Regions from separate parts of the Mesorhizobium sp. GW821-FHT04C10 genome, predicted to be linked through region 2. Evidence: riboswitches for the same ligand, from Rfam matches in the RefSeq annotation. Region 2 holds a riboswitch; the other holds the start of a gene.
What was found. A riboswitch is a leader RNA that binds a small molecule or an ion and turns the genes downstream of it on or off. The one in region 2 is predicted to bind cobalamin.

Region 1 (5,363 bases), 1.6 Mb from region 2:
GGCCGCCTTCATCGCCACCCCGATCCTCAAGGCGGCCGATGCGGCGCTGCCAGGCCCGGTCTGGTTCTCGAAGGCCTTGCAGGCGCTCGGCCTCTTCCCGCGCAAAGGCTGCTATCTCTATGGCGGCAAGTGGATGGCCGAAGCGGTGTTCCCGGAAGGCATGAAACCAAACGGTCTGATGGGGTTTTCCTCCAACCAGCAATTCATGAGCCTGCCGGCAACAGCGCAGGTGAAGCCGGGGGATTATGCCTTTCTGAGGCCGACGCAGAGCGAGGCTGTGCTGCAGCAATTCGGGCCGATCGCGGTATTTTCTGGCGGCAAGATCGTTGATCGCTGGCCGGTGTTGCCGATGGGTTGAGGGGCGCCACTGCGGTCGTGATTGGCGCACCGACCCCGCGATGTCGTCATTCTAGGGCGGAGCGACGCGAAGCGGAGCGCAGATCCTAGAATCCATGCCGTTACCCTTCCGCTATGCAACGAAATGGATTCTTGGCGCCTAATGCAGACCCATGAAGCCCGTTCTGCGGCGTGGCGCGCTTCGGCCACCGTCACGGAATGGATTCCAGGGTCTGCGCGCGTCGCTTCGCTCCTTGCTCCGCCCTAGAATGACGAAGTTGTGAGGTGCGTCGGGTCAACCATTTTATTGACTAAGTCAACCAAATGATCAATCCTGTGCGGACAGGAGATGCCCATGACGATTCACCATCAGCCCGGTAACGAAGCGCCCAACAAAGACCTGATCGACGCGGTGCGGGCTTTCAACCGCTTCTACACCCGCCAGATCGGGCTGCTCGACGAAGGGCTGCTGAAAAGCGCCTTCTCGCTGACCGAGGCGCGCGTGCTCTACGAACTGGCGCACCGCGACGGTCTGACCGCGACGGACCTCGGGCGCGACCTCGGTCTCGACGCCGGCTATGTCAGCCGTCTGCTGAAGAAGTTCGAGCGCCTTCACCTCATCTCCAGGTCGACGGTGGTTTCGGACGCCAGGCAATCGTCGATTGCGCTGACGCTGGCGGGCAGGAATGCCTTCGCGCCGCTGAACAAGGATTCGCACGACCAGGTCGCGGCGCTCCTCGATCGGCTGCCTGCGTCGGAGCAGGACCGGCTGGTGAAATCCATGCGGACGGTCCAGGCTCTGCTGGGTGAAAGCGCCGAGCCAAGGATCCCTTATCTGTTGCGGCCCCTGCAGGTCGGCGACATTGGCTGGATCATCCGCCGGCAAGGCATGCTCTACGCGCAGGACTATGGCTGGGACGAAACCTATGAGGCGCTGGTTGCCGAAATCCTCGCGGCATTCGTCAAATCCTTCGACCCGAAATGGGAACGAAGCTGGATCGCCGAGCGTGATGGCGAGGTCGTCGGCTCGGTCTTCGTCGTGCGTAAATCGCCCGAGGTGGCGAAGCTGCGCCTGCTCTATGTCGAACCTTCGGCGCGTGGCCTCGGCATCGGCAGGCGGCTGGTCGAGGAATGCATCGGCTTTGCCCGTGCGAAGGGCTACAAGACGCTGACCTTGTGGACCAACGATATCCTGATAGCCGCCCGGCACATCTACCAGGCGGTCGGCTTCACACTGACCGAGGAAGAACCTCACCACTCCTTCGGCAAGGATCTGGTCGGCCAGACCTGGGACTTGGAATTGTAGTGCCGGTCAATCCTTGATCGGCACCCAGATCTCCAGTCCGCCATTGCCGCTGCGCGGATCGAACTCCGGACCGTAGCGTTCGAATTCCGGCGCGTCCGCTATCTCGTGCCCGGAGGCCGGCAGCCATTTGTTCCAGATCGTGTTGACGGTGCGGCGGATGGTCGAGATGTGCTCGCGATGCGCAAACACCGCATATTTCTGGGCGGGTATGCGCACGCGGCTGAGTTCCCTTGGAAGGTCGGAAAAATCGGTGACCTCGACACCGGCGACGTAGTCGAAATTGCCGGCATCGTCGCCGTTGGCGCAGACGCCGTAGGCGACGTCGCCGGTCTCGCCCGGAATGTTGCAGATATAGGGACCGAAGCGTTGCCACTGCATCGGAATGGCGGCGCTGGTTTCACAGGTGTAGCGTTCGCCGAGCCCAGCGATCAGCAACGGCCGGCTGGTCTCGAAGCGTGGTGGTTCGAGAGCGGAAAGAAAGGATTGGTCCATCAGGATCGGCTCCACGAGGTCGAGGGTCTTGGTCGAGCCTTGCGCGCGCACCATCTCGGGCGTGGTGCCGAACTGGTCGCGGAAGGCGCGGGTGAAAGCCTCATGCGAGCTGTAGCCGGCATCGAGCGCCACCGAGAGGATGTCGGGGGCTCCGCCGGCCAGCCTGCGCGCCGCCTCGGTCAGCCTGCGTGCGCGCATGTAGCCCATGACCGAGCGGCCGGTGGCAGCGCCGAAGGCGCGCGTCACATGAAAGCGCGACACGCCGCTGCTTTGGGCGACATCGTCGAGCGAGATCGCCTCCGGCAGATGGCTCTCGACAAACCACAGCGCTTTCTCGGTCGGGTTCATGGGTTCCTCGCATTGAGCGGATCATCTTGCCGCCTTCGCGCGCGGCAGTTTGATCGAAATTGCGCTTGCCGTGCAATCCGGACGGCAACGCTCCGCGGCCAGCCGCATCTCCAGGAGCGAGACTGGCTCGATGTCTTCTTTCGGGCAGAAGCCTCACTTGACTTAGCCGAGCGGTACGATTTAAATCGTAATGTAATTACATTACGTCTGTAAGTTCAGCGCCGCCGCGGGATCGACAATGCACCGAGAAATCCGTTGCGAAGCAATTGGGGGAAAACTACGATCGAGTGGTGATGGTCCCCGAGTCGAAAGGCGAGGGGTGAAAAGGGAACACGGTGAGACCCAATAGGTCGAAGCCGTGGCTGCCCCCGCAACTGTAAGCGGTGAGCAAGATCCGAAATGCCACTGGCCGGCAAGGCTGGGAAGGCAGGATTGCGCAACGACCCGCGAGCCAGGAGACCTGCCATCACTGAGTTGACCGGACGGGGTGTGCCGGGAGGAAACGTGGACGTCGGTCTTGTCGGCCGTCTCGCCAACATCCTTCCGTCGCCAGTTTTGGAAAGTGACGGAAGTTGGACGGCGCTATCGATCACCGCATCATCGTGTGCACGCTTTGCCGTGACGTTCCGACCGGTATCCGGTCGGGCGAAAGCCTGTGCGCCGATTTGTGCTCCCGGCTCTCGGCCCATGATGAACCCGCCGTGGCGCATGGCTTCACGATCGAAGGCGTCGAATGCATGGCGGGCTGCGCACGGCCGCTGACGGTAGCCTTCCAGGCGCCGGGCAAGGCCACCTATCTCTTCGGCTCCGTCGATGCCGAGGCCGACGCCGGTGATCTCGTGCGATTTGCCAGGCTTTACGCCTCGCTCGCCGACGGTTGGTGCAATTCCGGACAACGTCCGCCGCGGCTGGCCGGCAAGACGCTGGCCCGCATCCCGGCGCCGGGCAAGCTGGCGGGTGATAGTCGATGACAATGCCACTCCTCGAGGCGCGCGACCTGGGTGCCGTGGCGAATGGCCGGAATCTGGTCCATGCGGTCAGCCTTTCGATCGCCACCGGCGATCGTCTCGCCATCATCGGCCCCAATGGCGCCGGCAAGACGACGCTGCTGCGCATGCTATCGGGCATGCTCAGGCCAAGTTCGGGCGAGGTGACGCTTGGCGGGCGACGCCTGGACAGGATCTCGACAGCCGAGCGGGCCTTGCACATGGCCGTCGTCGGCCAGACCGACCAGCCGGATCCGCGGCTGGCGGTGATCGACTATGTCGAACTTGGCCGCGTTCCGCATGCCGGCCTGAGGCGCAGGAGCGAGGAGCGTGACATCGTGGTGGACGCGCTGCGCCGGACCGGCCTTCTGCCGCTGCTTGGCCGCACCATTGGCTCGCTGTCTGGCGGGGAGCGCCAACGCGCCCAGCTGGCGCGCGCCATCGCGCAGCAACCGAAAGTGTTGTTCCTCGACGAGCCGACCAACCATCTCGACCCGCGTGCTCGCGGCGAGCTTCTCGAACTCGTCGCCGGCTTCGGCATGACGGTGATCGCGGTGCTGCACGACCTGGCCCTGGTGGCGCCGTTCGCCACCAGGGTCGCGGTGATGAACGAAGCGCGGCTGCACGCGTTGGCCGCACCGCGCGAAGCGCTGACGCAACAGCTGATCCGCGAAATTTTCGGCGTCGACGTGTTTCGCCTGCGCCACCCCACCGAGGACCGTGAACTGACGGTGTTCGATGTTCCGAACCGCGCCGCGCCGCCATCCTGATCGAACCATCCCTCATCAGCACTGTTCAACCAAGGAGCAAAATCCGTGAAACGTCTCGCCTTGTTGCTCGTCTTTTCCTTGCTGGCCTCTACCGCCTTCGCTTTCCCCGTCACCGTCGACAGTTGCGGCAAGCCGCTGACCTTCGACGCGCCGCCCAAGCGCGCAGTCATCCATGATCTCAACATGGCCGAGATGGCCTTCGCGCTGAAGCTGCAGCCGTCGATCGTCGGCCTGACCGGCATCACCGGATGGTACAAGGTCGGCCCCGAATTCAAGGCCGAGCAGGGCTCCATCCCGGAACTCGCGCCCAAATACCCGACGCTCGAGAACCTGGTCGCCGTCGAGCCCGATTTCTTCTTCGCCGGCTGGTACTATGGCATGAAGCCGGGCGGCGACGTGACGCCCGACACGCTCGCCCCGCACGGCATCAAGACACTGGTGTTGACCGAGAGCTGCGTCCATCTCGACAAGAACCGCCCGGCGGCTTCCATGGACCTGCTCTATGGCGATGTTGAAAAGCTGGGCAAGATCTTTGGCAAGGAGACCGAGGCGCAGAAGCTTGTCGCCGGCTGGAAGGCGCAACTCGCCGACATCACCGCGAAGGTCGGCGACGCCAAGGGAACCCGCGTGTTCCTCTATGATTCCGGCGAGGACAAGCCGTTCACCGCCGGAAAGTTCGCCATTCCCAGCGCCATGATATCAGCCGCCGGCGGTGACAACATCATGGCCGACATGGACACCAGCTGGGGCAACACCGACTGGGAAACCGTGGCCTCGCGCAATCCGCAATTCCTCATCCTGCTCGACTACCAGGATGGCGGCGGCTACAGGAAACTGCTCGATTTCCTGAAGGCGCATCCGGCGATGAAGGAGACGGACGCGGTCAAGAACGAGCGCTTCGTGGCCCTTCGCTATGCCGAACTGACGCCTGGACCGGCAAACATCGAGGCGATCGCCAAGATCGCCAAGGCGATGCATCCGGAAGCGTTCTGATGCTTCTTGCCCCAGGGCAAAAATCCGGCGCGCTTTCCGGGCACAAGGCATTCGCGCTGGCCATGGTGGCGGGCACGGTGGCGGTCGTCGCCCTCGTGCTGCTGTCGATAGCCTATGGGTCGACGCTGATCC
Region 2 (5,363 bases):
TGCCGAAGAAGGCGTGCCTGGACATGTCGGGCGAATAGCGACTGCCGGGTACGGTGCGGCCAAGCGCTTCGGCCACGGCGCGGATGTGATGCGGGGCCGCGCCGCAGCAAAGCCCGATATAACGGACCCCGAGATCAAAGGCTTCCCGTGCGAATTCGGCGCATTCGTAGCGATTGCAGGTGAACAGATCGAGCGCGGTCGGGAACGGCCGGTTGCCGGGAATGCAGGAACAGGCGCGGTCGGTCAGCGACTGGAAGGTCGGTTCCGCGTCAGTCGTGCGGTAGGGCACCGGCAATGCGGCGACATGGCATGAGATGGCGTCACGCACTTTGCGCACCACCGGCATCAGCGTCTTCGGCCCGCGCTGGCAGTTCAGTCCAACGACGTCGGCGCCCGCCGCCTCCAGCCGCTTGCAGGCATCGACGACCGAGACGCCGTCGAACATCTTTTCCTCACGGTGGACGGAGAGCGTGACCACGGTCGGCAGGCCGGTTTTCTTCATCACGTCGAGCGCGATCTCGGCCTCGCCGCACCAGTCGATGGTCTCGGCGATGAGGAAGTCGGCCCCCTCCTCCACCGCCCAGCCGATCTGCTCCTCGAACATGGCGCGCACGGCATCGTGGGTCTTCCTGTCGTCGGCTTCATAGGCATTGGTGTTGCAGATGTTGCCAGCCATAAGGCAATCATTGCGGTCGGCGACATCCTTGGCTATGCGCAACGCCTGACGGTTGATCTTTTCCAGAATATCCTCACGGCCGATCACCCTCAGCTTCTGGCGGTGAGCGTAATAGGTGAAGGCTTCGACAACCTCCGAGCCGGCATGGACGAAATCCTCATGCAGACGTGTCACCGCGTCCGGATGTTCGAGAACCACTTCCGGTACGAACGGGCCGGCCTGCAGATAGCCGCGACGTTCGAGTTCGAACAGATAGCCTTCGGCACAGATGACGGCGCCGGCGTCGAGACGTTCGAGCAGGCCGCGCTTGGCCGTGAGAGTAGATTTTGCAGACATGATTTCTTTCCTCGGCACTTAGAGATTGCGGACGCGCGACGGCCAGGCGCTGGTTCCGGCGACGACGGCAAGCAAGGTGCGCAGCCGCAAGACGTCCGGATGCAGATGGCCGCAGCGGTCGATCAGCGCAATCTTTTTCAAGGCCGCGGCCTCCAGATCGGCGTCATGCGGCACCTACAGCAGCCAGTCGGAGAACACTTCTTCCGGTGGCGGCAGCGGCGAGACGGCGCGCATCGTCGTCGCATTGACGCGACGCACCGTGCGAGGGCGTTGCGGTCTGCCGGGCGCGAGCCCGGGTATTTCATTGTGCGAATCCATGTTCGTCCTTCTTTGCAAGGACTGAACCTGGTGGTGATGGAGGAAAGCCACGGTCGGCGCTAAGGCCGGTCCGCATCTACCTCTTGACCGCCCACCGCGATCAGTCGAGTTCAAATCTGTTCGAGGCTGGTTTCCGGGCTCCGAAGGGGTCTTTTTGGACCGGTTCCGACACCTTCCCAGGCATTTGCCCAGTGGTCTGTTGTCGGAACGCACGCTTCGCTACCGTTGCGGGGGCAGCGCCGGAATCTCACCGGCTTCCCAATTATCCCTCCGGCCGAATCGACTGAAGGGCACCTTGAACCCCACGATATAAGCACCTGCTCGCCAAGGCCGTCCACACGGAAACGACACGGTCGGGGCGGAAAGCCGATAGAGCACCGACACGAGGGCCTCGTTCCGGCAGGTCGAACACATTCCCGTGTGATCGATCACATCTCGTTGACAGTAACAGCGCCGGCTGAATAGGCTGGCGTTAAAGTTACGGGTTTGGAAGCCGGTGAAATTCCGGCACGGTCGCGCCACTGTGATCAGCAATTGTTCTTGCTGAAAGTCAGGCCTTCTCCCGTAAAAATGGTTTCGATCAACGGGACGCTGAATCCCAGGAGAGCCTTAATGTCCAATACCACCTTTGCACCAACCTACGGTCCGGTTCCGATCCCGGCGAAAGAGCTTCTTCCGTGGGCGATCTTCGGCGGTCTCTTGTGCCTGCTTGCGATCTATTTCGTCGGCGCGGAAGAAGGTGCCACCTCGATGATTTCGGGCATGTATGTCCATGAATGGGTACATGACGGTCGCCACCTGCTCGGCTTCCCTTGCCACTAAGAGTTGGCCATCCCGAAGGGATGCCGTCCTGATCATTTGTTTTAGCGCGTGACAGCAACCGAAAGGCCGGGGGCTTTTCGAGGTCATGCTTCGGGGATCATGAACATGGTTGGTAGTCTTCTGCTGCGCGGCATGCTGGTCGGCATCGTCGCAGGGCTTCTCGCATTTGGTTTTGCCAAGATCTACGGCGAGCCGCAGGTCGACCGGGCCATTGCCTTCGAGGAACAAACCGCCCAGGCCGCTGGCGAAGCGCCCGAGCCTGAACTCGTCAGCCGTCCTACACAGGCCGGGTTCGGCCTCCTGACCGGCGTGCTGGTCTATGCCGCGTCGATCGGCGGGCTGTTTTCGCTGGTCTTCGCCTACACCTATGGCCGCATCAGCAGCCTGGGACCGCGCGCCACCTCCGCAGTACTGGCCCTGGCAGCCTTCGTTTCAATCGTTCTGGTTCCGGACCTGAAATATCCCGCCAATCCACCTTCGGTCGGCAATCCCGACACGATAGGGTCGCGGACAGTGCTGTTCTTCATCATGCTGGTGATCTCCATTGCCGCATTGACGGCGGCGGTCGGGCTGTCACGAAGGCTTTGGGCACAGTATGGCCCTTGGAACGCGACGATCATTGCGGGCGCGGCATTCATCGCGGTCATAACGGTCGCCATGTACGTGCTGCCAACCATCAACGAAGTGCCGGAGAAATTCTCGGCCGATCTCTTGTGGCGCTTCCGTGTTGCCTCGCTTGGCATCCATGTGGTGCTGTGGACCACCATCGGTCTTGTCTTCGGCGCCATCGCCGAGCGCAGCTTCGCCGATCAGGGCTCGCGTTCGGCGTCCTCTCGTCCTGCCTTGCGTTAAATACGTTCCGAAGGTTGAGGAGGCTGTATAGTGCGGCGCCCTTCATGGCCGCCGTTCTATCGTTCGCGAATAGCTGCGTGCTGTTAGTCCCAGGCCAGCGCACCGCCATTCTGGTATTCGATGACGCGGGTCTCGAAGAAGTTCTTTTCCTTCTTCAAGTCCATGGCCTCGGACATCCACGGGAACGGATTCTCGACCTCGGCGAAGACCAGTTGCAGGCCAAGCTGGGCGCAGCGGCGGTTGGCGATAAAGTGCATGTAGGTTTCGCAGAGGGCCGCATTGAGGCCAAGGAAACCGCGCGGCATCGTGTCCCGTCCGTAGGCGGCCTCGAGTTCGGCCGCCGTGCGGATCATGCCGCGCACCTCCTCCTGGAACGCCTTCGTCCACAGATGCGGATTCTCGATCTTGATCTGGTTGATGACGTCGATGCCGAAATTCAGATGGATGGATTCGTCGCGCAATATGTACTGGTACTGCTCGGCGATACCCACCATCTTGTTGCGGCGGCCAAGCGACAGGATCTGCGCGAAGCCGGTATAGAACCACATGCCCTCGAAGATGACGTAGAAGGCGACGAGGTCGCGCAGGAACGCCTGGTCCGCCTGCGGCGTGCCGGTGCGGAAATCCGGATCGTCGAGATGCTGTGTGTGCTTGAGCGCCCAGGCCGCCTTGTCGGTGATCGACGGCACCTCACGGTACATGTTGAACAGCTCGCCTTCGTCCAGGCCGAGGCTTTCGACGATGTACTGGAAGGTGTGCGTGTGCACCGCCTCCTCGAAGGCTTGCCGCAGCAGATACTGCCGGCATTCCGGGTTGGTCAGATGCCGGTAGATCGCCAGCACGATGTTGTTGGCGACCAGCGATTCCGATGCCGCGAAGAAGCCGAGATTGCGCTTCAGCATGCGCCGTTCATCGTCCGTCAATCCGTCCTTCGACTTCCACAGCGCGATGTCGGCCTGCATCGACACTTCGGTCGGCATCCAGTGGTTGTTGCAGCCGTTGAGGTATTTTTCCCAGGCCCAGCGATACTTCAGGGGCAGCAGCTGGTTGACGTCGGCACGCGCGTTGATCATGCGCTTGTCGTCGACACGAACGCGACCGCCGCCGCGTTCGATGAGACCAAGGCCGGTGGCATCGGCGAGCGGAGGCTCCGTCGGCGCGGGATGGCGGGCGGCGGCGGTTGGTTCTGACCAATCGAGCATTTTTTCTTCCTGTTCTCTTGCTGCTTACTGGCAGGCTTCGCATTCGGGATCGTCGACGGCGCAGGCCTTGCCCCAGGCGGCATCCTCACTGATGACGATTGGAGCGGCGGCAACGGCGGCAACCGACGACACCGCATTGAGCTTTCCGTCGGTGCCCTTGAGCGTCGATTTCTCGACATGCGAGGCCGAGCGCGAGCGCAGATAGTAGGTGGTCTTCAGGCCCATGCGCCACGCCAGCCGGTAGAGTTCATCGAGCTTCCTGCCGGAGGGATTGGCGATGTAGAGGTTGAGCGACTGCGACTGGTCGATCCATTTCTGGCGCCGCGACGCCGCCTCGATCAGCCAGGCGGAGTCGATCTCGAAGGCGGTGGCGTAGAGCGCCTTGAGGTCGTCGGGCACGCGGTCGATCTGGCCGACCGAGCCATCGAAATATTTGAGGTCGGAGACCATCACCTCGTCCCACAGGCCGCGGGCCTTGAGGTCATGCACCAGCGCGGCATTCACCACGGTGAAGTCGCCAGACATGTTCGATTTGACGAACAGGTTCTGGTAGGCGGGCTCGATCGACTGCGCGACGCCGCAGATGTTGGAAATCGTCGCCGTCGGTGCGATCGCCATGGTGTTGGAGTTGCGCATGCCGGTCTTCCTTACCCGCTTGCGCAAGCTCTCCCAGTCGAGCGTCGATGAGCAATCCATGTCGACCTTCGCGCCGCGCGCGTCCGACACCAGCCCGATCGAGTCGATCGGCAGCACGCCTTTCGACCAGAGCGAACCTTCGAAGCTGGGATAGCGGCCGCGCTCGGCGGCGAGATCGCAGGAAGCGGAAATCGCGTTGTAGGCGATCGCCTCCATGCTGGTGTCGGCGAAGGCGATCGCCTCGGGCGATGCATAGGCAATGCGCAGCGCCTGCAGCGCATCCTGGAAACCCATCAGGCCGAGACCGACCGGACGGTGGCGCAGATTGGACTGCCGTGCCTCGGGGATGGTGTAGAAATTGATGTCGATGACATTGTCGAGCATACGCATCGCCGTACCGGTCGTCCGCGCCAAGTGATCGAGGTCGAGGCCTTTCAGGGTGACGTGGTTGGCGAGATTGACGGAACCCAGATTGCAGACGGCGACCTCGTCCTTCGAGGTGTTGAGCGTGATCTCGGTGC

Region 1: it holds a riboswitch for cobalamin, as region 2 does, so the genes downstream of both, AC07UC_RS25140 (DUF1636 family protein) here and AC07UC_RS32245 (CbtB domain-containing protein) in region 2, are expected to answer to the same signal.

What each region holds. Positions count from the first base shown of each region.
Region 1 is NZ_JBWKTL010000001.1:5,154,328-5,159,690, reverse strand. It holds gene AC07UC_RS25155 (alanine racemase) at 1-358, shown strand, start outside; gene AC07UC_RS25150 (bifunctional helix-turn-helix transcriptional regulator/GNAT family N-acetyltransferase) at 692-1,642, shown strand; gene AC07UC_RS25145 (AraC family transcriptional regulator) at 1,649-2,482, opposite strand; cobalamin riboswitch at 2,760-2,964, shown strand; gene AC07UC_RS25140 (DUF1636 family protein) at 3,055-3,453, shown strand; gene AC07UC_RS25135 (ABC transporter ATP-binding protein) at 3,450-4,238, shown strand; gene AC07UC_RS25130 (ABC transporter substrate-binding protein) at 4,284-5,231, shown strand; gene AC07UC_RS25125 (FecCD family ABC transporter permease) at 5,231-5,363, shown strand, end outside.
Region 2 is NZ_JBWKTL010000001.1:6,743,960-6,749,322, forward strand. It holds gene AC07UC_RS32230 (homocysteine S-methyltransferase family protein) at 1-1,012, opposite strand, end outside; gene AC07UC_RS32235 (hypothetical protein) at 1,031-1,153, opposite strand; gene AC07UC_RS32240 (hypothetical protein) at 1,187-1,330, opposite strand; cobalamin riboswitch at 1,438-1,643, opposite strand; adenosylcobalamin (AdoCbl) riboswitch at 1,809-1,898, shown strand; gene AC07UC_RS32245 (CbtB domain-containing protein) at 1,943-2,152, shown strand; gene AC07UC_RS32250 (CbtA family protein) at 2,258-3,004, shown strand; gene AC07UC_RS32255 (ribonucleotide-diphosphate reductase subunit beta) at 3,088-4,206, opposite strand; gene AC07UC_RS32260 (ribonucleoside-diphosphate reductase subunit alpha) at 4,231-5,363, opposite strand, start outside.